2 linked regions of the Flammeovirga agarivorans genome follow. The protein of the gene in region 1 binds, or shares a complex with, the protein of each later gene. Links are inferred from orthologs where the notes say so. Each region holds a gene or a part of one and is shown on either strand. Other genes may lie near its edges. The genes, in order: scpB and HGP29_RS26510.

Region 1 (17,201 bases):
TTCTCTTATTAATTAATTACTGCTTTATATAACAAAAACAAGAATGATTAGTTTTATTAGGAAATTGAAGATTCAAGACAATTTTATCAAAAATAGCTAATATATAACTATAGAATTAATAACTTTGTAACAAACTAGATTAAGATTTGCGAATGGACCAAAAAAAAGGAGCAAATAGTACATACTTTGGAAATATATCTGAAGCAGTCAAAACATCACTTCATGGATTAAAGCTATCAATGGATCACCTAAAAGATTCATTAAAAAATCAGAGAAGAGATGATACTACGGCTTCTGATGATAAATATTTTAATCACGAAAACTCTATCGTTACTTTAAAATATCCTGAAGAAGTTCTTCCTGTACCAGACAATGGAAGATATAAACTGGATCTTGAAATTGATGATTGTATTGTATGTGATAAATGTGCAAAAATTTGCCCTGTTGATTGTATCGAAATCGATCCAATACTAAGTACTGATGTTATAGGAGAAACATCTGATGGTACTCCAAGACGTATCTATGCTGCTAAGTTTGATATAGATATGGCAAAATGTATGTTTTGCGGATTATGTACTTACGTTTGTCCTACAGAATGTCTAACCATGACTAAATCATATGATTTTAGTGAATTAGACATGAGAAGCCTTACTTATGGTTTCGCAAATATGTCTGAGGAAGAAGTGACAGAGAAAAAAGAGCTTTTCAATAAAGAACAAGAAAGAAAGAAAGCTGCTAAAATGGAAGCAGCAAAAAAAGTTGTTGAAGAGCCTAAGGCTGAACCTACAACTGCAAAAAAAGCAGCTAAGCCGAAATTTAAACCAAGAGTAATTAAAAAATAATGGAGTTAATTTTATTCTACTTATTTATTGCTGTCATTTTTATCACAAGTGTAGCACTTTTTATCTCAAAAAATGTGATTCATAATGCAGCATTTCTATTGTTATCATTGTTAAGTGTAGCCGGATTATTTGTCCTATCAGCTTCAGATTTCCTTGCTATTACTCAAGTAATGATCTACATAGGTGGTGTATTGGTGCTCTTACTTTTTGGAGTGATGTATACAAAAAACACAAAAGACAATAGTGTTTCAATTGGTTCGAAAAGGATCATGCCTGGATTGTTTTTAGGGTTAATCTCTTTTGGTACTTTAACCTATGCAATTCTTCAAGAGAACATTGATCAAGATTATACTATCCCTGATAGGTCAGTAGTAGAAGCTCTGGGTGTTGAGTTTATGACCAAGTATATTTTCGGATTTGAATTAACAGCTATCTTGTTGTTGGTGGTATTGATAGGTGCTGTTTTTGTGGCTGGTAAAACTCCTAAAAACTTAGAAGAAAATTAAAATATTTCATATATTAAGAAGATCGAATTATATTTGTAGTTCGAATCGACAACGACAACGGTCTAATTTAAGCATTGGATCGTTTTTCATTTTATAAAAGAATTAATAAATATGTCTAAGACAACATTTTATACTAGTGAAGGCCTAAAAAAATTGACTGATGAACTAAATGAATTAAAGACTAAAGGAAGATCAGATATTGCAAGACAAATTGCAGAAGCTACAGATAAAGGTGATTTAAGTGAGAACGCAGAATATGATGCAGCTAAAGATGCCCAAGGTCACTTAGAAGCCAAAATTGCTGAGTTAACTAATTTAGTAGCAAATGCTAGAGTTATTGATGAGTCAAAGCTTGATACTTCAAAAGTAGGTATTTTATCAAAGGTTACAATCAAGGCTCCAAACGGGACAACTATGACTTACACTTTGGTTTCTGCAAAAGAGGCTAATGTCAGACAAAACAAAATCTCTGTAGATTCACCTATCGCTCAAGGTTTAATGGGTAAAAAATTAGGGGATATCGCAGAAGTTCAAACACCAAGAGGAATCATGAAATTTGAAATTATGGATATCTCACTATAATTTTATAATAGATATAACATAAAAAGGGAGTAGAACTTATAAATTCTACTCCCTTTTTTATTAATCAAAAATGATTGTCTTATTTTTATATGTCAGTAGTTTACGATTGACATGTTTGTATAATGCTCTGGATAATACAATCTTTTCTAAGTCTTTACCTTTCCTGATCAATTCTTTGACAGTGTCTTTATGACTAACTTTAGCAACGTCTTGCTCAATAATTGGACCTGCATCTAGGTCTGAAGTTACATAATGTGAAGTAGCACCTATGATCTTAACACCTCTTTCATGCGCGGCATGGTATGGTTTAGCTCCAACAAATGCAGGTAAGAAAGAATGGTGTATATTGATAATTCTGTCGGGGAAATGCTCAATAAAGTCTGAAGATAAAATTTGCATGTATCTTGCTAATACTATGAAATCTATATTTAATTCTCCCATTAATTGGATTTGCTTTTCCTCTTGTTCCGCTTTGTTTGCTTTGTTCATTTCAAAGTGGTAAAACGGGATATTAAATTTATCAGCTACCTTTTTTAAAGTTTCATGATTACTGACAATTAATGGGATATCAACTTGTAATTCTCCAGAATCAGCTCTTGATAAAATATCATATAAACAGTGAGACATTTTAGTCACAAAAAGAGCCATTCTAGGTTTTTGATCACTAAAATACAACTTGAAGGTCATATTATATTTTTGAGCCAATAGAGTTGAAAAGTAGTCTTTAATTTTTTCTTTAGGAATTAGAAATGAATCCAAGTCGAATTCAATTCTCATATAAAATCTATTTTCTTCTCTATCTACGTACTGATCTAAATAAACAATATTACCCTGATTTTCATGGATAAATTGTGTTGTATATGAAATGATGCCCTTTTGGTCAGGGCAGTGCATTAATAAAATTGCAGTATTTGCCATGTTTAGTCTGTTATATTATTTCAAGGAAGATAATAATGAATCAATATACTCCCGATGATTTGCCAATCTAGGAACTTTATTCTGACCGCCCAACTTTCCTCTTCCTTTCATCCAGTTATAAAAAGATTTTTGCTCTAAAAAGTGGACTTTTGGAGCCACTAGTGCAATATCTTTATAACGTTTGGCATCATAATCTGAGTTGACACTTCGTAAAGTATCATCAAGAACTTGAATGAAAACGGATGAATCATTCGGTTGAATTTTAAATTCTATTGCCCATTCATGACCGCCTTTTTTTCCACTTTCCAAATAAACGGGAGCTGCAGTAAAATTCCGAACTTCAGCACCTGTCTGAAGACAAGCAGCCTTTATTGCTTCCTCTGCATTTTCAATAACTACTTCTTCTCCAAATGCATTGATAAAGTGTTTTGTCCTACCTGAGATTTTGATTCTGTAAGGGAACTTAGAAGTAAAACGTACTGTATCTCCAATTAAATATCTCCAAAGTCCTGCATTGGTAGAGATGACGATCGCATAGTTTTTACCAATTTCTACATCTGCTAATTGAACTACTTTGGGTTGTTCTTTGCCGAACTCATCCATTGGGATAAACTCATAAAAAACACCATAATCCAATAGTAAAAGCATTTCGTCATCATTGGTAGTGTCTTGAATTCCAAAGAAACCTTCAGAAGCGTTATAGACGTCCATGAAATTCATTTCTGGATTACCAATGAGATTTTTAAATGTCTTACGATATGGGCCAAATGCAACAGCACCATGAAAGAAAACTTCAAGATTAGGCCATACCTCATGAAGAGTTTTCTTACCTGTTTTCTCTAAAATTCTTTCAATAAGAACTAAGGTCCAAGTGGGTACACCGGCTATACTTGTGATGTTCTTATCAATAGTAGTTTCTGCAATTTTTTCAATCTTACTTTCCCACTCATCCATCAAAGCAACTTCAATTTCTGGTGCTCTCATGAACTCCGCCCAAAAGGGAAGGTTCTTCATGATAATTGCCGATACATCACCACTGATAGTATTTTCATTGTAATTACTTTTCTGATAGGATCCACCAATACCTAAACTCTTACCGAACATCATTTTAGTGTTTGGGTAATTGTTGATGTAAAGTGTCATAAGATCCTTACCAGCTTTGTAATGGCAATCTTCTAATGCTTCTTTCGAAACAGGAATAAACTTACTTCTAGCATTTGTAGTACCTGAGGATTTAGAAAATTGATTAATTTTCGTTGGCCAAAGGATGTTCTGTTCACCTTTCATCATTCTTTCGATATCATCGGAAAGATCTTCATAAGTTGAAACTGGAACGTAATTGTTGAAAGTAGAAATATTATTTACGGATGAGAAATTATATCTTTTTCCATACTCAGTGTTCTTTGCACTGGATACTAAATCTTTAAATAAATTTTCTTGCACTTCAATTGGATGAGACATGAAATACTCAATTTGATGCATTCGTCTCTTAGAGAACCAACTAAAGGCAGATGATAGTAATTCCATACCACTAAACCAATAAAAGGATTATTAAAAAAATTGGAATTCAGTTTGGGTCATGAAAAGTAAAATTTCTAGATAAAAAAAAGGATACTCATCTCTGAGCATCCTTTCTAATCTATATTTCTTACTCAGAGAAATCTTTCTTTTTATACTCAGCGTATTCACCAAAGTAGGCTTTACGTACTTCGGGATCATTGATCAATTGCTCTGGTGTACCGTCTCTGAATACAACTCCACTTTGTAAGATATAAACTCTATCAGTAATTGATAGTGTTTCTGTTACGTTGTGGTCAGTGATTAGAATACCAATATTTTTCTTTTTTAAATTATATACTATTCGTTGGATTTCTTCAACGGCAATAGGGTCAACACCTGCGAAAGGTTCATCTAATAGTACAAAACTAGGGTTAGTAGCAAGTGTTCTTGCAATCTCAGTTCTTCTTCTTTCACCACCTGATAGTGACATACCAAGGTTGTCACGAACATGAGTTAATGAGAATTCTTCTAATAATCCATCCACACGCTTCTTTTTCTCATCTTTAGAAATTTTTTCCATTTCTAAAGGAAGCATGATATTTTCTTCAACTGTTAATCCTCTAAATACTGAAGGCTCCTGAGCTAAATATCCAACACCTTTTTTTGCTCTTTTAAACATAGGAAGGCTTGTGATATTTTCACTATCAAGATGAATTTCTCCATTATTAGGCTTAATCAGACCAACGATCATATAGAAACAAGTAGTTTTACCTGCTCCGTTCGGTCCTAATAAACCAACAATTTCTCCTTGCTCAACTTGAATAGAAACATCATTTACAACTGTACGTTTACCGTACTGCTTGATTAAATTATCTGCCTTTAGTACCATATATTTTTTATATAATTTTTTTCTTTCCTAAAGTTGATGAAATAGTTTAATTTCAACAACAGTAACCCAAAAATAATATATTTTTTTGGGGGTAGAAGCTACTTAATGATAGCTAACTTTTTTTAACATTCATTTTTAGTAAAACAAAGAATCTCACCTTCTTTTTAATCTCAATAAACACTGGATTGATAGCGTATGATTGTTTATCAAATACTCCATCATTTTAAGATATTAAAATAATTAGTTCTACACTATAATTTCGAGCCCAAATATCAGCCCTTCAAAGTAGTATTGACCTTTGTTTTGGTTTTAAATATAAATACCAAAATTATTTCTTGGGCAAGATTTCAGAGAAAGCGGAATCTGAAACTATCTTTCCATAAAAAGCACTGAAGTTTTTCACATCCTTTTGTATGATGCTTAAGAAGTGTGTTCTTTCTTCATCCCAATAATCCCATTTCACAAATTTCGATACTGTTTTATTTGTTCTAAAAGAGTAGATGCTTCCTCTGGTTTCTTTATCTCTGAAATAGGATTTTTCTTTATACCTCAGAATAGATTTAGGTTTTTGGTTTAAGAAGATGTCAGTATCTAGACTGTCAGAAATTGCATAGATATTTATCTTTTGTCCAATTTTTACAGAGTGATTGGATGTATTCTTAATCTTGAATAGATATAATTCATCAATACCGGAATTTAATTGTATTCTTTCTTCGTTATGCGATTTATTAAGAACGTACTGTATGTGATCTACTGCGTGGTAAGTATTGAGGTTGTAATCAACAAGAAAACCTATCTGAATATCATTAATATTAATTCTTGATGGGTCATAGGTATAATTATCATCATTCTTTTCGTAAGTATTATTCTTTTTATAAGGCAATACTCCTCCAATTTTGGAGAAAATTAGATCAGGCAGGTTCTTAAGTCTTTGTGATTGATGATATAACATATATAAAGATCCTCCAATGAGCAGAGTAGAGAAGGGCCAATCCATGTACAAGTGAAATATATTAAATGCAATTATTCCCTTCCTTGTTATATCGTATGTACTTATGAATTTTTTAACTTCAAAGTCAAATTGATGTATTTGATTTTGGGTTAAATGTTGAGTGTAATATTTAAATTTATCATTCGAAGCCGTTTTTTTTATATCTGGCCATAAATTATCTTGTATGATTTTTTTTATATCGTCTGCCATTTAGATAGAAATATTAAGGAATAATAATATTCAATTTATACAATTTTATCCCTTAAAAACAGTTTGTTGAGTTTATTTTTAGTTCTTTCTTTGCTTGGTATGATTTTTTCTATTTCAATTTTATTAACTTTGTATCATCACTAACCTTAACCGCATTAGAATTATGGCAGTTGAACAAGTACGATATTCAGCTGAGGAGTTAGTAGAGTTTGAAGACCTATTACGCCAAAAGCTAGATAAAACAGACAGAGAACTCGAGCACTTGAAGCAATCAATAAAAAAAGAATCAAGTGGTCAGGACTCTAATCACACTGGAGGGAAAACGTTAGAAGATGGTGCTGATGCTTTTGAGAAAGAACAGTTAAACCACTATGCTGCCCGAGCTATGAAATACAAGCAGCAGTTAGAAAAAGCGTTAGTCAGAATTAAAAATGGCACTTACGGGGTTTGTGTAGATACTGGAAAACTTATTTCTAAAGATAGATTAAGAGCCGTACCACATACACAACATTCCATTGAAGCGAAATTGAAAAGAAATTAATTTTACTTCTTTTAAAAGTATTTTTATGGCACTTGGTAGGTAATATCGAGTGTCAAATTTTTTTATGATGGACCAAACAAATATTCAAAGTGCAATAGAAGCAATGATCTTCATCTCCGACGAACCAATTAGTATTAATGAAATGATACAGGTTTTTGATGATATAAAAGAAGAAGGAGTTGAAGAAGAGATCGTATCCAAAGAAGATGTATTAAAAGCAATTGATACATTAAAAAGAAAGTACAGTCATAAAAACCACTCGTACGAATTAGTTCAAAGTGGAGATGGTTATTGTTTTATGACTAAACAGAAATACAGTAAGATAGTCAATGCCTTGTTAAAAAATAGGTCAAAGAAAAGACTATCAAAATCTGCTTTGGAAACTTTGTCTATTATTGCTTACCGTCAGCCAATCACAAAAGGGGAGATTGAAAAGATTAGAGGAGTAGGTTGTGATTATGCAATGAAGAAACTTTTATCCAGAGAATTAATAAAGATGAAAGGGAAGTCTGATGCCATCGGTCGACCAATGCTTTATGGAACTACGGATAGGTTTCTTGAATATTTTGGGATTAATACTCTGAAAGATTTACCATCACCAAAAGAATTTAAAGAAGAAGACTTAGATCCATCATTAACTGATGATCAAAATACTACAACTGAACAAGTAACAGAAAGTGAAGTTACTCAATAAAAAAAGGCTTATAGTTGGATTAAAACTATAAGCCTTTTTATTTATCCTCTTTTAGTAATTTCATCCCTAATCGAGGCTGCTTTCATATAATCTTCGTTATCAATAGCTTTTTGCAACAATGCGTTGAGCTGATCAATACTTAGATTTTGATATTCTGTTTCATCTTCTTGGTCTTGAGCAACGACTTCTTCTTCCTCGTCTTCATCTAACCCCTCAAAGTCTTCAATCTCAAGTTCATCATCTTCTTCCAGGTCATCAGCATGTTCTACTTCATCCTGTTCAAGTTCTTCTACCTGAATACCTGCCTCACCCATAATATTCTCATATGCATAAATAGGAGCATTAAATCGAATACCAATAGCTACAGCATCAGAAGGTCTAGCATCTAATATCACTTCTTCACCTTCTGCTGTAATGATATGTATATCAGCATAAAAGACTCCTTCCTTTAAGTTGGAAATTTGAATGTGATTAATCGAAGCTCCCAGTTTTAATGCAAAGCTTTTAAATAAGTCGTGGGTCATGGGTCTGTTTGAAGAAATTTTCTCAATTTCTAATGCAATAGCTTGTGCTTCAAACATACCAATAATAATAGGCAAACGTCTGTTTCCATGCTTTTCTCCAAGTACTAAAGCAAAAGAACCATGCGATGTATGGCTTGCTGAAAGCCCTAATATTTCTAATCTTACTTTGTTCAAGACTTTTCTGTTAATTTTTCAATTACAAAACTAAACATTCTGAGCAAATATCTAAATGGAATTTTGCTGACTTAGTTGTTTTATTGCAATATCTAGTTCATCCATGGTATCAACTTCACTAAGCATATGATCTGATAGTGGTTCAATAAGCTTAATATTAGCATCTTCTAGAATATCACGAAGTGAATTTTTCCCAAAAGCTAATGCTTGAAGAAGTTTTAAATATGCTCTTGGTTCCCAAATTCCCAATAATGGTTGGGGAGCGCCAGTATCTTTAGCTTTATAAAGTGTAGCTAACTTTGATGGATCCCTTTTAGAAATCAAATGCATGATCGTTTGATCGTCTACAAAAGGAAGATCAATTGCTACAGTCATCCAAGCTGAATTAGGATTATGTCTAAATGCAGTTAATAACGCACCAAAAGGACCTAAATCAGTAAATGTATCAGGTAAAAGATTTAGTTGATCTTGAAAATCATCTAACTGTTGAGGTCTACAAGACATAAATGCATTCACAGTGTACTTAGAGAGAATTTCCTTCATGTGGAAACGTTGCTCTGTACCGTGATAATTAATTTTTGCTTTGTCTTTACCACCCATTCTTTTGGATTTACCACCCGCTAGAATAAGCCCATTAATATTTCCAGTATCTTCTTTAAAACTAAGTTCAATAAATTGAGATATTGAATGAAGTTTATCAATACTAAAGATAGGCTTGTGTTCTAAATTATTTATACGATCGTATAAAATGCTTGGAATGTCTTCTTTTGTTGTTCCTTCTGTAAGAATAATGCAAAGTATGTTACTAAGTCTTTTAATCTTTCTGTGAAGGGTAGGTGTTTTTTCCTTATCAATAATAAGAACTTGTCGAGATGCTTTGAAATGGTTTCCATTAATAAAAGCAGCGTCAACATCATTCAATACAACATGTCTATCAGAAACACTAAGTGCTTTTCTAAAGTCAACTCTAGAAAAAGTGATTTTATCAATTATTTCCACTCGAGCTTTGTGAGATAGGGCCTTTGAAGAATCAAATCCCAACTCTTTTTCCATTTCCGAACTTTGGTGGTCACAATCAATATATCCTATATTCCAGTTAGTTGATAAGTTTTCAATTAATCTGAATACTAATTCTTTTACTTTCCCTGGTGAAGTTCCTAAAAAGGCGATTTCTGTTCTGCAAAAACGTCCTACTTTAGGTCTTACTAAATCACTCTCCTGCATAGCTCTCTATTTTTTTGACAACTTAAAGATACACGTTTTTTTAAAGGTGCAAAATCATTTTTACATTGAAAAAACGCTGGGATAGAGTATTTGGTACTGCGTACTGTGTACCATCATATGTTTTTACCCATGTATAAGAAATAACGTTATTGTTGCCCAAAACATTTAATATTTCGACACCAATTGAAAGATTTTTCATGAATTCCTCATTAGGGTTGTCGGATTTTTTATTCAGTGCGATTAATTTATTTAATCCAAGGTCTAATCGCATATAATCATTTCCTCCACTGAATGCATTTCTTAATTCAGGATTGTCTGGAGGTCCAAAAGGTAATCCAGAACCATACATAAATCTTAAATTCATTCTCATGGTAGGATTATTTGGTAAATGATCTTGGAAGAACATTGCTAAAGTAACTCGTTGATCTGTAGGTCTTCTAATATAGCCTCTTGGATCATTGTCAATTTTTTCTTTAGTACTCATAACGCTCAATGAAATCCATGATTGAGTACCGGGAATAAATTCACCACTTAATCGAGTATCAATACCTGTAGCATAAGCAACGCCTTCATTTTCTCCTGAATACCTAATTCTAATGTTGTCAATATTGTAAGGGACAACATTCCATAAATGCTTATAATAAACTTCTGATATCAATTTGAATGGACGACCCCATTGTTCAAAGTTGTAGTTGATCCCACCTATGATATGTAGTGAGCCTTGAGCCCTTAAGTCTTCATTCAGAGTACCATCAGGTCTTCTCATTTCTCGGTAGAAAGGAGGTTGATAATACACTCCAGAAGCGAAATTGAATACAACATCTTTTTCCCATTCTGGCTTAAAAGAATATTGGAATCTTGGAGAAACATTAACTTCATTATTTACACTCCAATATGTTCCTCTTACTCCTAAAGTCATCTTATGTTGATTGTTATTAGAGTAATAACTACTTTGGGCGTAAGCAGAATAGCGTTGCGATTCCAAGTTGTTTTCAGTCTTTAATTGATCATCAATACTGATAACATAATCGGCAGAATCTTGGAACTGATACTCTGAAAGGTTATCGTTTATTTCTTCAAACTTAGCTTGTACTCCGAATTCAACATCAAATAGATCATTCAGAAGCCATGAATTTCTGTTTTCTACTGTGTAGACATTGGCTTTTAGTGTATTTCGTGAGTATTGATATTCACCTCCAATACCTTGTTCGGTAGCACAGTCATTCACACCATTTCCAATATCATCCACATCACATATTCTATATGCACTTTCTAAATTACTTCTTTCTCGTTCCTGAGTCACCATTGCCGATGTGATTAGATTGGAAGTGAATTTATCATTGAAATTATGGATTAATTTTAATCCTCCCTGAAAGGTGTCGTAATCTAATTGTTCTTTTCCTTCAAAGGCGATAGTTAAATTACTGATACCTTCACCTGTCTGAAAATTTGTACTACGGGTAGAAGGGAAAACACTATACCTATTCGCGGCATAAGACATTATTGCATCTAAATACGTTTTTCCTTTTTTCCCTTTTCCGGATAAGTCAAAACTTAAGTAAGATTGGACGTCACCAAACTTTGGTCTGTATTCACCATCAGTTTGTAAAGTGTTCAGTAAATATTCAGTTGATTTATATCGAGCACCTATTATTGCCGTGTGTTTTTTGTTTTTTGATGCACCTCCTAAGGTAAGAGAACCATTGAGTAAAGATGCTTCTAAAGTACCTTCAAAACTAAGTGGTTTTTTGTATTCAATATTTAAGGATGACGATAATTTATCACCATATTGTGCTTCCCAACCTCCTGAAGAAAAATCAATATTATCAACCATGTTACTATTCACAAAACTTAGACCTTCTTGTTGTCCAGATCTCGCAATAAAAGGGCGGTAAATTTCAATATTATTTACGTAAATAAGGTTTTCATCAAAGCTGCCTCCACGAACAGAATAGTCAGAAGATAATTCATTATTAGAGGCTATACCTAAAGCACCACTAGCTACTAGTTGTTGGGTGAATTCGCCATAACCAACAGGTATTTCTCTTAAATCTTCACCTTTGACGAACACAGAACCCGCTTGTTGTCTCACTTCGGTTTCTTTATTATCGACAACTTTAACTTCTTTAAGTTGGTAAATCTGTTTAAATAATTTGACGTCAAGATTTTTTATCTCGTCTTTGTATAATTGTACCTCAAAAGCTCTAGGAGAGAAGGACGGATGATTGAAAAATACAGTAACCAATGTATCTGTCGGGATAGTGATAATATAAGCACCTTCCGCATTTGTTAGATAAAAATTATTCTGATTAACTCCTGCTTGAACCATAGCAGATTCCACAGGGTTTCCGATAGAATCCATTACAACACCCCGTAAAACTGCTTCTTGAGCTTTAGTTTCGGTTATGGAGAAAAAAACAGATATATATAGAAGTAATATTGAAAGAGTTTGGAAACTTTTAAGCATAATTACTTAGAGAATTAAAAAATGAGTATGATTTATTACCATACAATGACTAATCTGTGTAATTTAGTGAAATGTATACATTCTTATTCACTTATTAGGCATTTGAATCAGAAAAAAAGTATTACAAATCTAATCACTTTACATCGATAAAACTAGTTATGACTACACATCAAGAACAGGATAATAATATCATTGATAATGTTAGAAATTACTTCGGACCTGAATTTCCAGAAGATATTTCATTAGACCACGCTTACATTCATATCGGTTATTTCTTTGGTTGGGTGATTTTAAATGATCTTTATTCTGAAGAATTTGAAGATGAGTTTGGTGCACAAATCATTTATTTTAAAAGAAAAGAGATTACACCAACAATTTTAGCTGAAACTTTAGATGGCATTATAGAAAAAGAGCTTTTTGATATTAAGCTTCATCGATTCTTAACAGATTACTATAGTTCAGGAGATTACATCAAGGATTATAAAGAAAATCTGGCAAATGATAAAGATACAATTTTCCATGTTTCAGAAAACTGGGAAGACTTTGATAAAATGTCAAAAATCTTAGACGCCCGTTTCTCAAGGTATTAATTACAAATGCTGAAAAATTAAGTTCTTCTCTTCTCGTAATACCATAAAAAATAGTTAAATTTACTTCTTAGTATAACCTAAACTGTCATACGAATATTTAACTCTAATTTCGAGAATGAAAGGATCTGTCAAAAGACTTTTTTTAGGTATCCTTATTCTATTCGTCTTACTTATCTGTTTTGTGTATGGAATTCTTAGAGTTCCTTATGTTCAGAATATTGTGGTTACCAAAGCCACAGAATTTTTATCTACAAAGACAAATAGCAAGGTATCTATTGATTATATCGCTTTAAATTTCCCAAAGTCATTAGTCATTGATGGAATTTTATTAAAACACCCCAATGGTAATGACTTTGTGAAATTAGACGAAATTTTACTAGATGTAGATTTAGAAACTGCATCTATGGATAGGGTCGTTATCGACGATTTTGAGGTCAATGGTCTTGAAACAAATATATACGTTTATAAAAACGGTAAATTTAATTTTGATTACATCCTAGATTCTTTTTCTAGCGATGATTCTACTGTAGTGGTTGAAGAGGATACAACTTCATCTGTTATTCCACCTATTATTTTAAATCAAATAAGCTTAAAAAATATTCATTTATTGTACTCTGATAGTGTACAGATGATGACAGCTAAACTGAATCTTGGAGAACTAACAGCCTCTATCCCTAATATCAACCTTAATACTTCTGAATATAAAATTGGAGAAGTTGCTTTAAAAAAATCAGATATTTCCTACGAAGTTTTTGGGCAAACAACAAGCAATATTGTTGAAGAAACTGATACAACAGAAATTGCTGAGGAAGTACCATTCGATTTAGTACTTAAATCTTTAAGTATTGAGAATACCAAATTAGTTTATCACGATAAGCCACTCAAAGAATCTGCTCATCTTTCTATTGGTCACTTTCTAGTAGAAGATCACCATTTTAATTTGATTGATCAAAAGGTAGCAGTAGGCCTATTTAAACTTGACGAAACGTCTATTCGATATGATCTAGTTTCGGATACCACTATTAAGCATGAAGATATAACGAATATTACTCCTTTATTAAAACCAATTTCATCTTTGGATTTAGGTTGGGATGTTAATATAGACGATGTTCAAGTAGATCAACTCTCATTGGAGTTTAATGATGATTTGTATGAAAGGCTAGAACAAGGAGTTGATCCGAATCATATTTTACTAAGTAAGCTTCAGCTAAAATCAAAAGATATAAAAGTACAAGACACTGGAATTACAATAGATCTTGAACACTTCGAAGGAAAAGAAAAAAGTGGAGTTTTTGTTAGAAGCTTTTCATCTTATGTATTTGTTGGCCCTCAGAAAATAGACTTAACAGAATTACTTCTAGAAATAAATAACAGTTTTTTATTGACGGATCTTCATTTACGATTTAGTAATTTATACTTAATAGGAGACTATATTGAGGATCTTCAGATCGATAATAATTTAAAGAGATCACATATTTCATTTAAGGATGCATTGATTTTTGATCCTTCCCTAAAACAAGATTCAACAGTAGCTCCATATTTGGATTATAATATTGATGGTAAGTTAAAAGTAAAAGGGACTGTTGAAGATATGAGAGTATCCGATGCAAAGATTAACTCTGACTTAGGAATTGAAACAGATTTAGTATTACATCTTCAAGATTTATTAAGTGAAGATTCTCTGAGGTACGAAGTGAGTATTGATTCCTTAAATTTCTTTACAAAGACACTGTTGGATTTAAATGTAGATCAAGAAACTTTAAATGCCTTCAATATACCCCAGCATATTTTAGGTCAGTTACATGTAAAAGGCGGCTTAAAGGATGTAAGTAGTGAGATGTCTTTAAGTTTAGAAAACTTTGGTGCTTTTGATTTAGATTTTAGTCTTTTCAATGAAGATGAATATCAATTAAAAACAAATACCTATAATCTTAATGTAGGAAAAATATTAAAGGACACTACAATAGGAAAAGTAAGTACTTATCTTACTGCTGTTGGTAAAGGTTTTGATGTTGAAAAAGATTTAAAGACTTTAGCCACTTTCGACCTAAAAAAAGCTGAATACAATAATTATGATTACGGTGGGTTGAAAGTAAATCTTGATGTAGATAGGATGGCTGTTAAATGGGATGCTAAAACAAACTCCAAAGGTGCAAAGTTTAACCTGAATGGAAATGTTGATATGAACTCCGATATTCCTTATGCATCTGTGATTGGTGATATAGAGCACATCGATTTTAATCAATTAAACTTCCTAGAAGATACTGCAACAATAGGAATGAGTATTGACTCTGAAACAAAAGGTTTCGATATCACTAATTTAAATACCACTCTCGATATTAAAGATTTGTACTATTTCGATGGTACAAAGAAATATAAATATGATTACGTAAAACTGCATGCAGAACTAGACAGTACACATATTGCAGGTGCACTTTCTGCTCCACATTTAGAGGGAGACATGCAAGCGGATATTCCATTAGATTCATTAGCGGTTGTCTTGGAAAGGTATTTCTCCCAGTATATTTCTTCAAGAGAAATGATTGGTCAATTACCGCCATCAAAAGGTAAAATGTATGGATCATTAAAATTGACGGATAGTGAGTTGTTGACCAATGGAGCGATTGAAGATTTGGACTCATTACAAATCTCACAATTTGACTTCAACTTTGATGCTGCCACTAATATTTTTGATTTTGATATTCTAGTACCAAGGGTGACGTATTCTGATATTGATGTGGATTCCACTTTTGTATCGATTCATGCAGACGGTAAAAAAATGGCTTATAAGCTTGGTTTCGAAAGACTGAGAATGTTAGGTTATGAAGACTATGCTGTCCATAATTGGGAATTTGGAGGCGAGGCGCATGATAATGTGCTTACTTTTAAAACTGTTGGTCAGAATGAAGATTTTACTAAAAAATGGTTGTTAGCCAGTGCAAACTTAACATTAGATTCTACTACCTACAGGTTTAAATTGGATGATCCATTGATTGTCAATGATGAAAAGTGGAACGTTAATACTAATAACTATATCCTATCAGATGGTGGATTACCCTATATCCATGAATTGACATTAGAACAAAAGGGACAGAAGTTTAATTTCTTCTCATCTCAATTTGACGAACAAGATACTGTCTACAAGTTTGAAGTCATAGATTATTCATTAGATGATATCACTTATAATGTTACAACAGATACCTCATTAGTTAATGGATTAGTTAATGCAGATATAGAGATTGGAGATATATCACAAGGGGGAAAGTTATCAGCAGATTTCAAAATTGAAGACTTTGGTATTTTAAACCATATACTCGCTACATTAACTTCCAATGCAAAGAATACGGATGACATTAATGTCTATGAAAGTAATGCCAGAATAGTTGGCCCAATCGGTAATATCCATTCAGAGTCTTCATTTAATGTTGCTGATACGATTGCACCATTGGATTTGTCCCTAACCATCGATAGTTTACTAATTCATCCTTTTGAAGCTTTAAGCAGTGAATATTTATCGGATCTTAACGGAGGATTTTCTGGAGGTCTTAAGGTAAAAGGTGGTGGTGTCGGACCTTTGGATATCAAAGGAGCTATTAAAATGCAAGAACCCACTTTTAAGGTCAAAATGTTTAATCTGAAATTGGCAGGTACCGACGGTCAAATGATTTTTGATGATAAGGGGATGCATTTTGAGAATTTTGGTTTTAAAGATGAAAATGGAAGATATGCTTTACTAGCAGGTAATATTTATACAACAGATTACACTGACATGGACTTTAACCTGAAGTTCAGTGCTGATGATATCACAGTAATTAATTCAACGTCAAAAGACAATCCAGAATATTTTGGAAAGTTGATTGTCGGAAATATTACTAAAATAAACGGCCCAATCGATCACTTGATGATAGACTCTGAGATTCGTATAGCTAGGGGTACTGATTTGACTTATGTATATATGGACGGTGGTATTGCAGAGATCGATACTGGTGATGATATCATTGAATTTGTTCAGGAAGACGATACGATCACTATTGCTAAAAGCACACATAATTATGAGTTAAAAACTACCATAAACATTGATGATAAATCATCCTTTAAAGTAGTGATTGACCCTAGAGCCGGTGATGCATTGACGTTAGTAGGAGGTGGAGTTTTACACCTAAGAATGGATGCTGGTGGTGATCTAGTAATGTCAGGTCAATATGAGGTGACAGAAGGTGATTATAGTATGACTTTCTATCAATTAATGAATAAAAAGCTTTCTTTGAAAAAGGGAAGTACTGTATTGTGGACTGGAGATCCGTATAATCCTCAAGCGAATATGACAGCGATCTATCAAACGAGTACTTCACCTTATCCTTTAGTGGCCAATCAGATTTCGCCAAGTGAGTCCAATAAATACAAGGCAAAAAGAAATTTTATTGTTTATATGAATATGAGGGGTGATGTGATCAAACCTGAACTTTCATTTGAATTAGAATATCCTGAAGGAAGTCAGGGTGGTGACAAAATTGAATCTGCCATAGAATATTTAAATCAGGATGAGTCA
Region 2 (13,067 bases), on another replicon or contig:
GTTCTTTTTGTATTTGATGAACCTACTACCGGTCTTCACTTCCATGATATTGATAAATTAATGAAAGCTATCAATGCACTTATTGAAAAAGGACATTCGGCAGTAATTATTGAACACAATGTCGAAGTGATTAAAACAGCAGATTGGGTGATCGATATTGGACCTGAAGGTGGTAAAGATGGTGGTAATATCGTATTTGAAGGAACTCCAGATGAACTGGCTCAGTTTAAAGAAGGCTTTACTGGAGGGTATGTAAAATCAGTAATTAATTAATGATCTCGTTATGAGCATGGATATTTATTTAGTCAGACATACTACTCCTAATGTGGATGCTGGCAAAACTTTATACGGACAAACAGATCTTGAATTAATTGATTCTTTCCAAGAAGAAGCAAAAGAAGTTCAACATAAAATCGGAGAGGCAACTTTAAATACAACTTATTATAGTCCTCTTATTCGTTGTAAGCAACTAGCTAAATACCTTCGATCAGACTTATATGTTCCTGATGAAAGACTAAAAGAAATTCATTATGGCGACTGGGAAATGAAGCAGTTTACCGAATTGAAAAATGAAATTAGTGAATGGTCGAAAGTTTTTGATCACAAGCCTGCACCCAATGGTGAATCACTGATGGACGTAAAATCCAGGATACAATCATTTTGGTTAGACTGCATCGAATATAAAGAAGGAAATAATATTGCTATAGTAACGCATGGTGTAGTAATGCGACTTCTTTTAGCTAATTTTTTAGAGATGCCACTAAAGAATATCTTTAGATTTCAGTTTGATTTCGGAAAAGTCATTCACCTAACAATGAATGAATCTGGAGCAATCAGAATCCATATTTAATAAATACTATGAGCTTCGAAATTAAGATTCCTATTTTTGAAGGTCCTTTCGACCTTTTACTTTTCTTTATCCAAAGAGATGAATTGGATATACATGATATTCCTATTTCGAGTATCACCAATGACTTTCTAGGGTACATGGAAGACATGGAACGTCTTAATATTGAGTTAGCCAGTGATTTTATTGTAGTGGCAGCAACACTAATGAGAATAAAAGCGAAAATGCTTTTACCTCGTGTTGAAAAAGATGAAGAAGGCAATGATATTGACCCCAGAGACGAACTAGTTAAACACTTACTAGAGTATATGAAATACAAATCTGTATTAAATACTCTAGAGGAATGGGAAACAGAGATGTTAGATAGAGAAAAAAGAGGAAATCTAACTTCAGAAATCAATAAAATTGAGGAAGAAATAGGTGTTGAAACCGAACTTCAGAATGTAGATTTATTTAGTCTTTTACGTTTCTACCAAGGAGCTATGAAGCGTTTAGAAGCAGAAGATAATGCACCAAGGCATCAAGTCATAAAATATCCTTACTCTCAAGAGGAACGTCAGAGTAGTATCTTAAAAACTTTAGTAGATCGTCCGAAATTTAGTTTTATAGAACTAGTTGAAGCCGATTTTAATAACGTAGCTATCGTTTTTAACTTCTTAGCAGTTCTTGAATTATTATCTCAGAATAAAATTACTATCGAAGTGCATGAAGGTTTCAATAACTTCGACATTAAGCGAATAGATGATGCTGCTTAAGTTTAGCAAATCGTATGCTCATCAGTTTCTACTTTTATTACTTTGGTCAATTGTCCAAGGTCTTTTATGGTTTATTATTGGCCCCAAAATAGGAGCTGACTCTGATTTATATTTTACTCTAGCAGAAGAACTTCATCGATTAGAATTCCCTTTAAACAGAACACTACTATATTCTAGTTACTCACTTTTTATATTAGTTTCTCAAACTTTATTTAGTGGAAAGTTTTCTGTTCTTTTTTTTCATTTACTGTTTAACGGATTATCTATCCTTGCATTCTATTCAATCATTGCTAACACTTCTGAAAATAAAAAAACAGCTCTGATCGGGAGTATTATTTATTGTCTCTATCTCCCTCTACATGAATGGAATTTTATTGTATATGGAGAATCTATATTTACATCCTTTACTATTTTCTGCATTTACTTTATAGTGACCAAAAAATATAAATTGTTATTGATCACTTTATTGATTACTGTTTTTTGTCGACCTACAAGTTTATTGTTTTTATTAGCTCTATTTATAGGATGGGCCTATCAGAAATATAAAAATGGGAATTATAGCCAAAGGGTCACTTTATTTTTGATGGGAATTATAAGTCTCACATTAGGTATACTATTTCATCAAGCCTTAGAGTATTATGGTCCTTTTATGATTGAGGGGTATTTGATTCCTGAAATCATTTACTTTAGAAATTCACTAGGAGTTTCTCCTCCAATAAACCCCTACATTCCTTCAGAAGATGATGATATCATTATTCAGCTATTCCTCTTTGTACTTAATAATTGGTGGTATTTCCTAAAAATAACGCTGATAAAAGGAGCACTGTTCTTTGGTAATATCAAACCATATTATTCTTTACCACATAATCTACTTATCATCTTATTATTGTATCCACTTTATTACTTTGCTTTCAGAAAGTGTTTGAAAAAAGATAGGTTGAAGTTCATAGATATATTTTGTATCACTTATATCCTCTTACAAGGTTTTACAGTTAGTATCACAAGTGAAAATTGGGACGGGCGTTTCATTATACCAATAATACCATTTATCATATACCTTTCTTGTTTTGAGATATACAATACATTGAAAAAGAATCGGGCACTGATCACTTTTGTGAGATACTTCACACTTCATTAAGAATCATCTCCTTACATTTGTAATAAAACAACTGCTACTACTATGAAAAAAACGATCTCATTATTGCTACTTAGTTTTATGTTTTCATGTTCAGATACTACTGATCAAGTAGATGATATTATCACCCCAGATGAAGAAACGATACGTTATGAGGTAACTTTCCAAGGAACTTGGTCAGATGCATCACACCCAAATACACACCCTTCAAACTCACATTTTTCGGGTGTAATAGGAATGTCGCATAACGGGTCTGCCTATTTACCCACTGAAGACGACCTAGCTTCTGAAGGTCTCAAGGTAATGGCTGAAACTGGAGGTAAAAGTCCATTAATATCAGAAATAAATGCACTGATTGATACAAAATCTGCTGAAACACTTATTAGTGAAGGTGGTTTAGGAAGCGGTAGTTCTTCTATTTCATTTACTTTGGAAGTTACAAACAATAATCCGTATGTCACTTTTTACTCTATGATTGCTCCGAGTCCTGATTGGTATGTAGCTGTAGAAAACCTAAACCTTTATCAAAACGATATATGGGTAGATTCTTTGACTATTATACCAACTCACTATGATGCTGGAACAGATTCAGGAACAACATTTGATGCTCCGAATAGTCCAACAACACCACAACAAAAAATTTATCCTTTAAGCAGTATTTCTCTTGGCAATGAAGAAGCTGCAATAACTCCTCTTGCATTATTTACCTTTAGGAAAATTGAAGAGTAAGTAATAAAAAAAGGGAGATTAATTCTCCCTTACTTCTTCTGGTCTTGAAATCTGTAAATTTTCCCATCCGCTCCCAATATTTAAATCTCTCTGAGGGAATGGTATTGATATGCCTTCTTCTTTAAATCGCTCAAACAATGCGTAATAAATATTACTCTTTAATACCATTGGTTGAGAATAGTATTTCACAGTCCAAACATTTAATATAAAATTGATAGAGTTATCTCCCCATTCCGTAAATATTAAATCAGGTGTTGGAGTCTGAAGAATACCATCTATCTTTTTCACTACATCCAGTGTAATCCTCTTTACTTCTTTTGGATCCTCATTGTATGAAACACCAATAGGAATACCTATTCTAACCCTACGTTCATTATGCGACCAGTTGATAACATTATTTGATATAAACTGAGAGTTAGGAACAATTACCGTAATATTATCATTAGTTTGAATGGTGGATGACCTTGAATTGATCTCTACTACTTTTCCTCGAATACTATCCACTTCAATCATATCTCCCACCTTTATGGGTTGTTCAAATAATATAATGATACCTGATATGAAGTTGTCTGCAATTGTCTGTAAACCAAATCCAATACCCACACCCAGTGCACCAATCAAAACAGATAAAGAATTGAGATTAATACCTGATGATTGAAAAATGACAATACAGCCTATACTTATAAAGGCATACCTAAATATTGTTCCTATGTTATAACTAACCGACTCATCTAAACCATATTTAGGTAAGATATTTCGGGCTAACATATTCCTAAACTTGCTCGATATAACAAATACAGCAACAAATGCCAATAAGATACCGAGAATAGATAATGGTGTAAATTCCTTTCCTCCTATATTCATAGGATAAGTAAATACATCTACTAACAGTTCGAATATATTGCTTTCAGAGAGGTCAAACATGATGATGAATAAATTACGTTTAATCGAAAATAATAAAAGGCTACCACTATTGGTAACCTTTTATATCTAAAAATAGAAAATATCACCTGGATTAATTACCAGACAAAATCTTATTATATCTCGCTTCATCGTTTAACACATTTACTGCCTCAATAATATCAAGGTCTGCAGTAAAAGTAGATTCTGTTTCTCCTGCTTCTAAATAGTATCTTTTGGCAATTTCTGCTTCTAAGATATCCTTAATTTCATCTTTGAATTTTATGACATCAGATTCTTTATTATGATAAACCTTCTTTTTCAAGTCTTCAATTTCAGCTTGAATATCATCATAATATTTATCCTCTTTTGCACTTTCTTCAAGCTCTTCGATTGTAGCTTCTACTTTAGTATGATAGCCATAATCTTTATCTTTTAACCATGTGACAAAATTTTCAAACTGAGCATCTGACAACTCAAATTCTCTTGCCGGTGCAATTGACTCATTCTCATAATGGAATTTCGTTGCATAATCGAAGATCAAACCTTTTAATATTAAGCTCACTGAAATTTGAGCGAAATTAAATGGCTTTACATCAACATCTGGTGCTACTCCACCACCATCTAAAACGATACGTCCATTAGCCGTTTTAAATTTCTCTCTTAGTGAATCTGCAACTACGATTGCCTCACCATCTTCATTTCTATGGCTATAATCGATCGCTTGTATACATCTTCCACTTGGAATATAGTATTTAGCTACCGTTACTTTTAATCTTGAATTATAATCCAAAGGTCTTGTTGCCTGTACCAATCCTTTACCAAATGATTTACTTCCAAGAAGAACTCCTCTATCATAATCTTGGATAGAACCTGATACAATCTCGGCTGCAGAGGCAGAACCACCATTAATTAATACTGCAATAGGAATATCAGTATCCAATGGAGCATTTAATGCTTTATAGGTTTTATTCCAGTCTTCAATGCGACCTTTTGTGTAAACCACATCCGACCCCTTTGGAACAAATAAGTTGACAATATTTACAGCTTCGTTCAATAAACCACCAGGATTTCCTCTCAAATCGATGATGACTTTATTTGCTCCTCTATCTTTTAATTCTACTAATGCGTCTGCTACTTCCTTACTTGCATTTCGAGTAAAATCAGTCAGTTGAATTAAACCAATATTATCTGTAACCATACCATAGTAAGGAACATTATTGATTTGAATTTTCTCTCTTTTTACTTTAACATCAAACGGTTGGTCTACACCATATCTTTTAATAGTTAAAACTACTTCTGATCCCGCCTGACCTTTTAAGTATTTACTAATTTCGTCTGTATTTTTCCCTTCAATATCTTCGCCACCTACTTTTTGAATAATATCTCCAATTTGTAGACCTGCTTCATATGCTGGGTATCCTTCATTTGGTAAAATCACAGTAATATCACCATCTCTATTACCAACTACAACACCGAGTCCACCGTACTCACCGGTCGTCATCGTTCTGTAATCTTCAATACGATCTTCAGGGATATAATTTGTATATGGATCAAGAGTGGCTAACATTGCTTCAATCCCAGTTGTCATCATCTCAGAAGGGTTCACATCATCTACATAATATGTATTCACTTCTTGATATAATTGAGCAAAAATTTTCATGTTTTTAGCAATCTCAAAATAGTGATTACTGACCTTATTGCTCGAAAATGAAAATAGGACAATAGGAATAATTCCTAAGGACACAAATACAGCTATTCTTTTTTTCAAACGCATATTTTTCTAGTGATTTTAATAATGAGAGGAATGAAGCAGTAGCAAAAGATACTTCATCATTTATTAAAGTTAATAGAATATTACTCAAAAAACACTACATTTTTAAGACTTCAAGAAATTTATTATAACTATTTAAAAAACTTCAATTTTAAGCTGATTATCACAATACCTAAAATAAATCCAATAATGGTATTAATTTCAGTAGAGTATTTTATATATTTACTTTTCTTAACATCTGATAAACTGTCTTCATTGAAACTTAAATTTTAGAGGCACCACAAAACTATCTTCAAGCTGATATGAAATTCTCAAAAATATATCTACTTTTTACTTTTGTTATACTAATAAGCTTACGTTCACCCATTTTTGCTCAAATGGAAGGTAGTGTGTATTCTGTCACTGGTAGAGGTGGTGTGGGTACTACTTTCGTCACTGATTACCAAAGCATTGGAATCAACCCTGCCAACTTAGCGATTAAAAAGAACTACAGAGATCCAAAATTCACTTTCGGACTATTAGAAACAAATGTTATTTTCTCTTCAGAAGCCATCAATACTGATGAACTTTTGGGAGCAATTACAAATTATAAATCCACTAGGTTTACATTAGACCAAAAAGACGAAGCTGTTCAAAAGTTTTCAAACAAAACAACTACAATAGATGCTTCTGTTATGCTTTTTGGTGCTAGTATGCAACTTCCAAAAAAATGGGGTGGCTTAGCCATCAGTGTCAGAGATAATATTCATACTAGAGTAACAACAAATGACTTTGCCGCAGAGCTGATGTTCTATGGAGCAACCAGTAGCTATTTCCCAAAATTGGAATTAGCAAATGGAGATTACATTGACAACCCTAGACATACCGGTGTTGGAGAATTAACAGAAGATCAGAGAAATCAAGTAGTAGGCGGTACTTTTGAGGATTTGGATAATGCTCAAAACTACAGTGAAGTATTAAGTGGTACGAAGACAAAGTCAACTTGGACCAGAGAATACAACGTAGCTTGGGGAGCACAAATATTAGAAACTTACGACCTTTCTATCTATGCCGGTATTGGTGCTCGATATATTCAGGGATTACTCATCATGGACTTTGAAGTAGGAAGTAATGGAGAGTGGAACCAACCAATCTTCTCTTCATCATTGATCAATCAGCAAGATATTCTTTCTGCAGCTTCCTTAGATTCTATCTCTCAATTTAGAAATGTTGATAGTGATAATCGATCAATGACGGAGAAAATTTTACTACCAAAGCCTGCTGGTCATGGTTATGGTATCGACTTCGGATTGACGTTTGTAATCAAAAGAAATTTAAGAGTTGGGGCATCTATCTCTAACTTTGGAGAGATGACTTGGAAAGGTGAAATTTATGATATCAACGACGGGGAACTAGGAAGAATTAATGGTCAAGGTTTTGACAACTATAATATCCTAATTAGTGATCAGAGTGCTTTCCAATTCGCAGGAACCAATTCCCCTCTAAATTGGGAAGTAGAAGAAAGAACAGAGACTATAGAATTACCAACAGTGGTAAGATTTGGTTCTAGTTACGAATTCTTCCGTCTAATACATGTAGGTGTAGATGTCATCCTTCCTCTTAACGATGCTCCAGGTAGTTTAGAAAGACCATTCTATGCAATTGGTGGTGATTTCAGACCTATCAAATCCTTTTCTTTTTCTACTGGATTTAACTACGGAGGTAATAACGAAGTATATAACTTCCCTCTTGGTATCACCTATCACTCTCGTAAAGGAGGATACGAAGCAGGAGTTTCTACACATGATGTTCTTTCGTATTTTGCTAGAGATAAAGATAGTAGTACAATTTCTATCGCTGGTGGTTTCTTAAGGTTCAAATTATAAGATCCCTTTGATAGAGAATAATAAACTCATTTTCATAAGTGATGTATAGCATTTTCAAGGCTTTATACATCACTTATTTTTTATTTGCCCAATATTTGTATAGTATCTATTATCACAATAGATGTTCAATAGAGATCATGACACAAAAATTAAGATATATACTCTCCACTTTATTTTTATTATTTGCTTTTCAAGCGAATGCCCAATTTGGGGTGTTTATTGAAAACGGTGATTTGGTAAATACGAGAGAAGTGAAGTTAATACTTAATGTTCCTGATGCCTATAAAATGAAAATCAGTAACCACTTCGATTTTCATGATAGTGAATGGAAAAATTACCAAAGAACTCACTTCTGGAATCTTTTAAAAGACGACGGTGAAAAAGAAGTCTTCGTAAAGTTTCAACTTCATAATGGACAGGTAACTGATGTTTTTGTTGCTTACACCATATTAGATACAAAACCACCATTTGGAGGGCGAGTGAGCTTCTCTAGAGGTAACTATACGAAAAAAAGAAGAGTAGAAATTGACCTAAAATGTCAAAATGCTACTTGGATGAACTTAAGCAATACAGGTGTTTTCAGTAACGACGACTGGATTCCCTACAGAAAACATGTACATTCTTGGATGTTGCTTTCTGGAGACGGAATCAAAAAAATATATGTCAAGTTCAAGGACAATGCAGGAAATGAAACAAAAGTTTATACCGACCATATCAAACTTGACACAAAAGCTCCAACCCCTCAGTATATAGATATTGTACCCGACTTTGCGGTTGTTGATGAAGAGAAAAACATCAAGTACGTTAACCAACATAACCGACTTGTGAGTCTAGAATTGGGAGCAAAAGGAGCAGAATACATGAAGCTTAGTAACAGTATGAACTTCTATGGACACAAATGGAGACGCTACATGGACTTCATTGATGAGTGGGAAATGGAAGATGATATTTTTGAGGGCTATCGTGGTGTTTATGTTCGCTTCAGAGATAAAGCAGGTAATGAATCCGGTACAATACATACACAAATATATGTAGATACTAAACCTCCTATTAACCCAAGAATTACCGTCAATAATGGTGATGAATATACAAAGTCAACTAAAGTAGCTCTACAACTAAGAGCCACAGATGCCGTTGAGATGCGTATTGCCAATGATAAAGATTTTGATTCTGCAGGAGAATGGGAACCTTTTTCACCTGTAAAAATGTGGGAACTAGAAGGAGGAGAAACAGGTAAAAGAGAAATTTGGGTTTCATATAGAGATAAAGCCAAAAATCAATCATTACCAATCAAAACAGAAATTGAGTACGACAAAGATCCTCCAGTAGATGGTGAAATTTATATCCAAGGAGATATCAAAACAACAACTGATAATCAAGTAAGAATTAGAGTAAGAGCTAAAGGTGCTTTAATGATGAGAGTTGGTGTTGATGAAGAATTTGATAATACTCACTGGAGAGAATACTCTACTGCCCCATTCACACAATATATTGGTAATAAAGGCGGTGATAGAAAAATCTATGTCCAATTTAGAGATAGAGCAAGAAACGTCTCAGAGGTATTTGAAAAAACAATTTTCAAAGAAATAAGACCGCTTTCTCCACAAATCACTATCGATGAAAATAGTGAATACAATACAAGGGAAGATGGTAAGGTAAGTCTATTTGTATACTGCCTGAATGCAACAAAAATGCGTATTAGTACCTCTTCTCGTTTTGAAGATGTAGAATGGGTAGATTTCCAAAAACACATTGACTTCAACCTCAAAAAGCCGGATGGAAACAAAACGATCTATGCTCAATTCAAGACAGAAACGGAAACTGAAAGTAGAGTAGTAAGTGATGAAATTATTTGGGACATTACTCCTCCATTAAATCCATCGATGGAGTTAACAGTATTACCAACAGAGTCTAGAATCTACTATACAAAAGACTACATTGTAAAGGTGAAAGCTCAAGACGCTGTAGCCATGCAAATAACTGAAGATTCTTCTTTCTATACTGCTTCATGGAAACCATACATCGAAACACCTTTCTATTATGGTATGAGTGTAAAAGGTGGACCAAGAGGATATAGAAATTTATACATCAGGTTTAAAGATTTTGCAGGAAATATTTCAGAACCATTAAGTAAGCGTCTTTATTTTGATGCAACAGCACCTCAAAATTTAGCTGTAAATATTCATGTACCTGAAATACCAGAAAATATCGCTGTACCTAAAAGCTACACATATATAAGAGATGTCGCTTTAGATATGCAAATGATTGCTGATTCAGCTTATTATATGAGAGTTGCCGATAATCCTACTTGGGAAGGTGTAGACTGGATCGCATATAAGGAAAAATACAACTACCCATTAAAAGGAGAAGAAGGTAAAAAGACCATTTATGTTCAATTCAAGGATGATCACGATAATGTTACCCGTATCATCAAGAAGAATATTATTTGGGACCGAGATCCACCAGAACAACCTCAATTAATTATTGACAACAATAATCCATATACAAGGAATCCAAGAAGAGAGGTTTTACTCAACCCTATATGTAAGGGAGCTGATTTTATGGTTATTTCAAATAATCCTGATTTCTCTGATGGGTATTGGACGCACTATCGTTCTAGAGTAAAATGGACTTTACCTGAAGAAGATGGTGAAAAAAATATCTATGTGAAATATTATGATTATGCAGGAAACGAATCTTTCCAAGCAGTATCTCACATTGTATTAGATAGAACACAGCCTGTGGCAACAGATATTACAATCAATAATGGAGATCCATTAACAAATCTATTGAACGTAGATTTAAAGATTAATGCAGACAATGCCACTGAAATGATTATCTCTAATGATTATTCATTTGCTGCTCCATCTACATGGGAACCTTTCAGAAGATCTAAGAAGTGGAAACTTAGAAATCAAGATGGTGTTGCCAAGGTATATGTAAAAGTAAGAAACAGAGCAGGCGAACAATCAAAACCAATCTTTGCTTCTATTACTTTAGATACAGATCATCCTATTCTTTATACCTTAGAGTTTAATAATGGAGCTACAGGAACAGAAAGTGAAGAAGTGACTGTAAGAACCCACGTATCTGAAGGTACCGTTCAAATGCAGCTATCAAATAGTTCTAACTTTAACGGAGCAACATGGATCGACTATTCTCCTGAAGTTCGTTGGAACCTAGGAGGTAGAGGTAGAAGAACCGTTTATGTAAGATTTAAAGATGAAGTTGGTAACGTTTCTCAACCATTAAGTCATCAAATTGTTGTCTTCGAGAATGTAAAATAAGATGCCTTTGGTATCTAAAAAATAAAAGTCACTTGATTTAATTCATCAAGTGACTTTTTTATTAACAGGTATTTTATAAATTAACAACATACACAATATCAAGTTTTTAACACCTTAACATTAACATCATACACAATTTTTTCATTTAATATTTTCTTTACTTTTTGTAGAATTCGATGAGATATACCTCGCCTACTTTTGCAGACGTAAAAAATATCAATCGAAAAAATGAAGAACCTAATTTTCTTAATTTTACTTACTTCAATTGGACTAACATCTTGGGCACAAAAAGGTACGATCTCGGGTACCGTCTATGATGCTGAAACAGGAGAAGAAATAATTGGTGCGAGTGTAATCATTAATGGCACCACCACAGGTGCATCTACTGATATCTTTGGTAAGTTTTCATTTCCTGCTAACCAAGGTGAACATGAAATTCTAGCCACTTTTATCGGATACAAAGCTACCACTCAAACTGTATTGGTGAAGGAAGGACAGACCTCTACAATTCAATTCTCTTTGGGTATTGATGCACAAGAATTAGATGCAGTAGAAATTGTTGGAAAAGCTAATAAAGAAAGCTCTGAAGCATTAATGGTAGAGAGAAAGAATTCTGATGTAATGATTCAATCTATCGGTGCTGAAGAAATGTCAGTGAAAGGGATCTCAGATGTTGAAGGAGCAATGACTCAAATATCTGGTGTTTCAAAAGTAAGTGGAAAAGGATTATTCGTTAGAGGCCTTGGTGATAGATACAATAATGCCACTATGAATGGCCTACCCATCCCTTCTACAAATCCTGATCTTAAAATGATTCCCCTATCCATCTTCCCTTCTGATTTAGTTAAGAATATAAGCGTTTCTAAAACTGCTTCTCCTGAGTTATATGGTGATTTTTCAGGTGCCAATGTAGATATTATTCTAAAGGATTACCCTGATGAGCCATTTTTCACTTTTGGAGTATCGGGTACATATAACAGTCAAGCTACTTTCCAAGACTTTAAAACACATGCTGATGGGCAATTTGAAGGATTAGGGTTTAACGGAAACGCGAGACCAATGCCTCCAGGCGGAGTACCTCCAACTATCGGAAATGAAGTAGGTACTTACGAAACTTCATGGAGTCCATCCACTGTAAAAGCCCCCATAGCTATCAACTTCAATACTTCTGGAGGTAAATTCTGGAATATAGGTAGCGAAGGTGGAATTGGTTTTGTCGCATCACTTGCTCATAATAACAAGTATGAACATAGAAGTGGAAAACTAGCTGCTTATAATGCACAAGCTAGCCCTACTGTAGATTATGAAAGAGATCAATGGATCTATTCTACAAATACTTCTGCATTAGCAAACCTTACTTTTAAAATCAATAACCGTCATAAGTTCAACATCAATAATATCTTAGTCAACGAATCATTTAATACTGTTGATGAGAACTATGGCTATCATAGAGACTTTGACCAGAACAACCTTTTAGTTCGAAGAAATACTTATATCCAAAATACAATTTGGGTAGCCCAATTTACTGGAGACCATTCCTTTCTAGAAAATGATCGATTAAACTTCAATTGGGGTGTATCTAGATCTGAAACAAGCAGTCAAGAGCCAGATAGGAAACAATTATTATTCACAGGTAAAGGAGAAAATGTCAACTTATTCACATTAAACCCTGTTGATAATCATCGCTATTGGGGCGATATGGGAGAAGTAGAATATGCAGCAAAAGGAGAGATTAAATATGGATTAGGAGCGTTTGATCGCGATTCTGATAAATA

What was found.
Region 2: scpB (region 1) and HGP29_RS26510 share a complex: the UniProt entries of both Bacillus subtilis proteins name them as parts of the cohesin-like complex. The link is inferred for Flammeovirga agarivorans from one-to-one orthologs.

The regions. Positions count from the first base shown.
Region 1 is NZ_JABAIL010000004.1:385,176-402,376, forward strand. The notes cover bases 6,006-8,858. They hold scpB (SMC-Scp complex subunit ScpB), read left to right. Parts: upstream 6,006-7,043; coding sequence 7,044-7,673; downstream 7,674-8,858. Other genes in these bases: HGP29_RS14495 (DUF4178 domain-containing protein), read right to left, coding at 6,006-6,234; HGP29_RS14500 (TraR/DksA family transcriptional regulator), read left to right, coding at 6,602-6,979; HGP29_RS14510 (bifunctional nuclease family protein), read right to left, coding at 7,715-8,371; HGP29_RS14515 (NTP transferase domain-containing protein), read right to left, coding at 8,423-8,858. In the rest of the region: HGP29_RS14465 (4Fe-4S dicluster domain-containing protein), read left to right, coding at 153-842; HGP29_RS14470 (NADH-quinone oxidoreductase subunit J family protein), read left to right, coding at 842-1,348; transcription elongation factor GreA, read left to right, coding at 1,460-1,930; purU (formyltetrahydrofolate deformylase), read right to left, coding at 1,991-2,848; HGP29_RS14485 (GH3 auxin-responsive promoter family protein), read right to left, coding at 2,864-4,375; lptB (LPS export ABC transporter ATP-binding protein), read right to left, coding at 4,497-5,237; more of HGP29_RS14495, read right to left, coding at 5,566-6,005; more of HGP29_RS14515, read right to left, coding at 8,859-9,595; HGP29_RS14520 (TonB-dependent receptor plug domain-containing protein), read right to left, coding at 9,636-11,957; HGP29_RS14525 (DUF7832 domain-containing protein), read left to right, coding at 12,221-12,652; HGP29_RS14530 (translocation/assembly module TamB domain-containing protein), read left to right, coding at 12,768-17,201. UniProt on the Bacillus subtilis protein: Participates in chromosomal partition during cell division. May act via the formation of a condensin-like complex containing Smc and ScpA that pull DNA away from mid-cell into both cell halves.
Region 2 is NZ_JABAIL010000015.1:36,341-49,407, reverse strand. The notes cover bases 1-2,730. They hold HGP29_RS26510 (segregation and condensation protein A), read left to right. Parts: upstream 1-858; coding sequence 859-1,602; downstream 1,603-2,730. Other genes in these bases: HGP29_RS26505 (hypothetical protein), read left to right, coding at 1,589-2,730; cobC (alpha-ribazole phosphatase family protein), read left to right, coding at 290-850; uvrA (excinuclease ABC subunit UvrA), read left to right, coding at 1-273. In the rest of the region: more of HGP29_RS26505, read left to right, coding at 2,731-2,740; HGP29_RS26500 (spondin domain-containing protein), read left to right, coding at 2,783-3,466; HGP29_RS26495 (mechanosensitive ion channel family protein), read right to left, coding at 3,485-4,390; HGP29_RS26490 (S41 family peptidase), read right to left, coding at 4,482-6,143; HGP29_RS26485 (DUF5723 family protein), read left to right, coding at 6,443-8,005; HGP29_RS26480 (hypothetical protein), read left to right, coding at 8,143-11,292; HGP29_RS26475 (TonB-dependent receptor), read left to right, coding at 11,521-13,067. UniProt on the Bacillus subtilis protein: Participates in chromosomal partition during cell division. May act via the formation of a condensin-like complex containing Smc and ScpB that pull DNA away from mid-cell into both cell halves.